DNA from 2 places in the Blautia sp. TM10-2 genome. Region 2 is predicted to be linked to the other one. Evidence: predicted binding sites of a transcription regulator. Region 2 holds the regulator's gene; the other holds the start of a gene.
The links. The regulator Rex, encoded in region 2, represses fermentation and respiration genes when NADH is low (regulators of the CRP and FNR family bind a similar motif). The targets are predictions, from matches to a motif close to ATTGTTAANTANTTAACAAT.
Positions count from the first base shown of each region.

Region 1: pckA (phosphoenolpyruvate carboxykinase (ATP)) is a predicted target of Rex. The motif match lies at 1,310-1,329, and genes of this name have one in related genera.

Region 1 is NZ_QUJZ01000022.1:5,743-8,883, forward strand. Features, by position in the region: gene DXD92_RS17765 (MATE family efflux transporter) at 1-1,286, opposite strand, end outside; gene pckA (phosphoenolpyruvate carboxykinase (ATP)) at 1,601-3,141, shown strand, end outside.
Region 2 is NZ_QUJZ01000011.1:12,337-15,477, reverse strand. Features, by position in the region: gene DXD92_RS12020 (bifunctional ADP-dependent NAD(P)H-hydrate dehydratase/NAD(P)H-hydrate epimerase) at 1-990, opposite strand, end outside; gene DXD92_RS12015 (redox-sensing transcriptional repressor Rex) at 1,080-1,736, opposite strand; gene DXD92_RS12010 (ABC-F family ATP-binding cassette domain-containing protein) at 1,891-3,141, shown strand, end outside.

The sequences.
Region 1 (3,141 bases), on a different contig from region 2:
GTCATATCAGCCAGTGCCCAGCCGATCGGAATGGCGATCCAGATTCCGGCAACGCCAAGCGCCGTGGCGGAGAAAAGGTATGCCAGCGCCACACGCATGCCAAGCGAAATGACGGTCAGAACAACCGACATCTCGGCGCGTTTGACAGCGCGGTAATACCCGTACAGCAGAAACAGCCATCCGATGCCGAGATAGAACGAGCCTTCCAGCCGCAGGTACTGTACGCCGATCGCGATGACCTCCATTTCTGATGCTTTCACGAAAATCTGCATCAGCGGATGCGCGAACAGATTGACAAGCAGAGAAATGACGATGGAAAAAGCAGCGCTCAGTGCAAAAGCATCTTTCGTGCCGCGCCGGATCCGCTCGTGATTTCCGGCCCCGTAATTCTGTGCGGTGAAAGTGGAGTAGGCATTTCCGAAATCCTGCACCGGCAGATAGGCAAAGGTATCAATTTTCACCGCGGCCGCAAATGCCGCCATGACCGCCGGACCGAAGCTGTTGACGAGCCCCTGTACCATTAGAATGCCGAAATTCATGACCGACTGCTGAATGCAGGTCATCGAAGAAAGATTCAGAATCTCTTTTAAAATGGAATGGCTGAAACGCCATTCTTTTTTTGACGGCAGCCACATGCGGCAGCGGAGCAGCACATAGAGCAGAATACCGACGGCGGACACATACTGCGCAAGAACCGTAGCGAGCGCCGCGCCTGCGATGCCGAACGGCAGTACAGCGACAAAGAGCAGATCCAGTGCAATGTTCAGCACAGCAGAGACAGCGAGAAAAATCAGCGGCACAGAAGAGTTTCCGAGCGCGCGCAGCATACAGGAAAAGAAATTGTATACGGATGTTGCAATAAGGCCGGCAAAGATAATCAGAAGATACGTCCGCATGCCGGGACGGACTTCATCCGGGACGCGAAGAAACGTAAGGATCGGCTCGATGCCTGCATAAACAGCGAGATTCAGCACGAGCGTAACGGCAAGGATCAGCAGAAACGCGTGGAGAATCGAAAGTTTTAAAGAAGAAAGATCTTTTCGTCCCTGATAAATCGAAAAGAGCGCACCGGCGCCCATCGACAGGCCGAGAAAAATGGAAGTCAGAAACGTCATCAGCGTATAGGAGGAGCCGACGGCGGCGAGCGCATTGCTTCCGAGAACGCGTCCGACGATCAGGGTGTCGGCAATGTTGTAAAACTGCTGCAACAGATTTCCTGCGATCATCGGCAGGGCAAACAGGATAAGAGAGCGGGAGATTTTCCCGCGGGTCAGATCGTAATACATAAAGAAACTTCTTTCCGAACATAATTATTAATATTATAACATAAAAAATCAAAAAATGTCAATTTGCAGGATGAAGTGTACAAAAATGCAATTGTCAGAAAACTTCGAAAAATCGAAGTTTATAAAATTTTTACAGATTTTGGGACACGTTCTGTAAAAAAACGGAAGATTTTCAGTTGATTTTTTTGGCCTTTTATGTATAATTAGAGTAGAAGAGGCCGGCTGGTCCGGTTTCTTCTAAAGGATACCTTCAAATTTCTGCATTTTGCAGAATGAAGCAGTATTACTATCAAAGGAAAGAGGTTAATTACAAGATGGCACAGATCGATTTAACAAAGTATGGCATCACCGGTACCACAGAAATTGTGTACAACCCTTCTTATGAGCAGTTATTTGAGGAAGAGACAAAACCAGAGCTGGAAGGCTATGAAAAAGGCCGGGAGACAGAGCTTGGTGCAGTTAACGTTATGACCGGTATCTATACAGGCCGTTCACCGAAAGACAAATACATCGTTGTGGACGAGAACTCGAAAGATACTGTATGGTGGACTTCTGATGAGTACAAAAACGATAACCATCCGGCAACCCAGGAAGCATGGGCAGCAGTAAAAGAGATCGCCAAAAAAGAGCTCTCCAACAAAAGACTGTTCGTTGTAGATGCATTCTGCGGCGCAAATAAAGATACCCGTATGGCTATCCGCTTCATCGTTGAGGTAGCTTGGCAGGCACATTTCGTAACTAACATGTTCATCAAACCTACAGCAGAAGAGCTTGAGAACTTCGAGCCGGATTTCGTTGTTTACAACGCATCCAAAGCAAAAGTTGAGAACTACAAAGAGCTGGGTCTGAACTCTGAGACAGCAGTAGTATTCAACATCACAAGCCGTGAGCAGGTTATCGTCAACACATGGTACGGCGGAGAGATGAAGAAAGGTATGTTCTCCATGATGAACTACTATCTGCCGCTGAAGGGCATCGCTTCCATGCACTGCTCTGCAAACACAGACCTGAACGGTGAGAACACCGCAATCTTCTTCGGACTTTCCGGAACAGGAAAAACAACTCTTTCCACAGACCCGAAACGTCTTCTGATCGGTGATGATGAGCACGGCTGGGACGACAACGGAGTATTCAACTTCGAGGGCGGCTGCTATGCAAAAGTCATCAACCTGGACAAAGAGTCTGAGCCGGACATCTACAATGCAATCAGACGTGACGCTCTGCTTGAGAACGTTACCGTTGATGCAGAAGGCAAGATCGACTTCAATGATAAGAGCGTAACCGAGAATACTCGTGTATCTTATCCGATCAACCACATTGAGAACATCGTTCGCCCGATTTCTTCTGCACCGGCAGCTAAGAATGTTATCTTCCTGTCCGCAGATGCATTCGGCGTACTTCCGCCAGTATCTATTCTGACACCAGAGCAGACTCAGTACTACTTCCTGTCCGGATTTACTGCAAAACTTGCAGGAACCGAGCGCGGAATTACCGAGCCGACTCCTACCTTCTCTGCATGCTTCGGCCAGGCATTCCTGGAGCTGCACCCAACCAAATATGCAGAAGAGCTTGTTAAGAAAATGGAGAAGAGCGGAGCAAAAGCATACCTGGTTAACACAGGCTGGAACGGAACCGGAAAACGTATCTCCATCCGTGATACCCGTGGAATCATCGATGCAATCTTAAGCGGTGCTATCAACGAAGCTCCGACGAAGACTATTCCGTACTTCAACTTCGAAGTTCCGACTGAACTTCCGGGCGTTGATCCGGCTATCCTGGATCCTCGCGATACCTATGCTGATGCTTCCGAGTGGGAGACCAAAGCACTGGATCTGGCTGAAAGATTCATCAAGAA
Region 2 (3,141 bases):
CAGTTCTTTTGCCGTCCGGCTTTTGGAAAGTCCCGGTCCCGCAACAACAGCGTCCGCCCAGGCGAGATCCTGCAGCAGGGCTTCTTCCGGAAGCGGCTCATCCTCCTTCCAGAAATCCGCCATTGCTTCCGGCAGGGCACAGAAAAGCGGCGTACGGTTTCTTTCCTCTGTCACAACCTTTACCATGCCGGCACCGGATGCAAGGACTGCCCTGGCACACAAAACAGCGGCTCCGCACATGGCACCGGAACCGGCAAGTACCAGCACCTTTCCGAAGGTTCCCTTATTTCCCATCGGCGTGCGGGTAAGAAACCGGTCCAGATCTTCTTTTTCCACTGAACCGTACCAGGGCGTCTCCTCTTCTCCTGCATCAAAGCCGATTCCGATATCACGGACCAGGACCTCTCCGGCATATCGTTTTCCGGGATCAAAGAGAAGCCCTGGCTTTGCACAGGCAAATGTCACCGTGGCTCTGGCTTTCACCGCCGCATCAAGGACCTCTCCGGTATCCGTGTGGATCCCCGAAGGGATGTCCACGGCAAGAACAGGAACACCGCTTGCGCAGATTGCTTCCACTGCCCTCCGGTACTCCCCTGCCAGCGGACGGGATACGCCAATTCCAAAGATGGCATCTATGATAACAGTATATTCCCGGAAATCCGGATTCTTAACCTCACGGACCCCATAATTTTCCGCAATTTTCTTCTGTGCTCTCATGCCTTCACTGTATTTTTCCGGATTTCCAAGACAGAACAGTTCCGCATCCACCCCTTTCGTCTTTAAAATCCGTGCAATTGCCGCACCGTCCCCTCCATTATTTCCGGGACCGCACACAGCAAGGACTTTTCCTGTATCCCATGTTCCATTTTGAAGCTCCTCCACGCAGGACAGCGCTGCGCGCTCCATCAGTACCAGGGACGGTACCCCCATGGTTTCGATCGTATTGCGGTCTGCCTGCTTCATCTGTGCTGCTGTAAGAATCCGTTTCATCGCTTTTCCTCCTTTTCCTGCCTTATCCGGAAAGTGAACAGAAAAAGTCTCCGGTTTCCCGAAGACTCTCCTGCTTTTGTTTTGGTTTCTTAATTGTTCTTTGGATGCTCCGCCTCATATCTGGTCAGATTGTAGGAGAGACGCATCAGACTTTCGGAAAGATGGACGTTCTCGACGATCACATCTTTCGGAAGTTTTAAGTTTAGATCGGTATGTGCAAAATTCCAGATTGCTTTTACACCGTTGTCCACGAGAATCTCTGCCATCTCTACCGCTTTTGCTTTTGGCAGTGTCAAAGCCGCAATCTCTACATGGTGTTCCTTGATAAATTCCGGAAGCTCGTCCGCCATGCGGATTTCAATTCCGCGCACGGAGATTCCTTTTAATACCGGGTTGACGTCAAAAATACCGACCGTTTTGAATCCGCTTCTTTCAAAGGCCGCATAATTAGCAAGCGCCTGTCCCAGATTTCCGGCTCCGACAAAAATCATATTGTGGACTCTGTCCAGACCTAAAATTTTTCCAATCTCGCTGTACAGATACCGCACGTTATAACCATACCCCTGCTGGCCGAAGCCGCCGAAATTATTTAAATCCTGGCGAATCTGGGAAGCTGTCACTTTCATCCGCTCGCTCAGCTCACCGGAAGAGATCCGTTCTACTCCGTCCTCCAGCAATTCGCCCAGGTAACGATAATATCTAGGAAGTCTTTTGATAACTGCCCGCGAAATTCCTTTTTCTTCCAAGATAAATTCCTCCTTATTTACACCTGCATATATTCATATTATATATGGTTGATAGAAAATTGTCAAAGATTTCTTGAAATTTTGTGTATTACTCTCTATAATAAGGATGGTGTATTATGTCAAAATACAGAAATATGTTATCTGGAGGAACCACATGATTCTTGCATGTCAGAATATCTCGAAAGCATTCGGGACAACGGAAATTATCAAAAATGCATCTTTTCATATAGAAGAACGCGAAAAAACCGCACTGGTCGGCATCAACGGTGCCGGAAAATCGACGCTGTTAAAAATCATCATCGGCGAAATGAGGGCCGATGAGGGAGAGGTCATCCTCTCCAAAGGAAAGACGATGGGCTATCTCGCCCAGCATCAGGATCTGACCGGACACCTTTCCATTTACCAGGAAGTGCTGACCGCGAAACAGAATCTGATCGATATGGAGGAACGCCTCCGTCAGATGGAAAGTGATATGAATACAAAATCCGGTGCAGAGCTGGATGAACTTCTTTCCACCTACACCCGCCTCTCCCATACCTTTGAACTGGAAAACGGATACGCGTACCGCAGTGAAGTCGTCGGTGTTTTAAAAGGTCTTGGCTTTTCCGAGAGCGATTTTGAAAAACAGGTGGACTCCCTCTCCGGCGGTCAGAAGACCCGCGTGGCACTTGGTAAACTGCTGCTCACCAAACCGGACATCATTCTGCTCGACGAGCCGACCAACCACCTCGATATGGACTCGATCTCCTGGCTCGAAACGTATCTTTTAAATTACAGCGGAGCCGTCCTGATCGTCTCCCATGACCGTTACTTTCTCGACCGCGTTGTCACAAAAGTCGTTGAAGTGGACAATAAAAAAGTAACAACTTTTGAGGGAAACTATACCGCCTACAGTCAAAAAAAAGCAATGCTCCGTGAAGCCGCTTACCATGCCTGGGTCAACCAGCAGCAGGAAATCCACCATCAGGAAGAAGTCATTGCAAAGCTGAAATCTTTCAACCGCGAGAAATCCATCAAACGCGCCGAGAGCCGTGAAAAAATGCTGGACAAAATGGATGTGCTGGAAAAGCCGACCGAAGTACGCTCCGATATGCGGATCCGTCTGGAACCGCGCATCACAAGCGGAAACGATGTGCTGACCGTCGAGCACCTCTCCAAAGCCTTCCCGGGACAGACGCTTTTCCAGGATCTGAATTTCGAAATCAAGCGCGGGGAGCGCGTCGCAATCATCGGAAACAACGGAACGGGAAAAACGACGATCTTAAAGATCTTAAACGAAGTCATCCGCCCGGATGCCGGCTCTTTTACACTTGGAAGCCGTGTACAGATCGGTTACTACGATCAGGAGCATCAGGTGCTCCACATGGAAAAGACCATTTTCCAGGAGATTTCCGACGCGTATCCG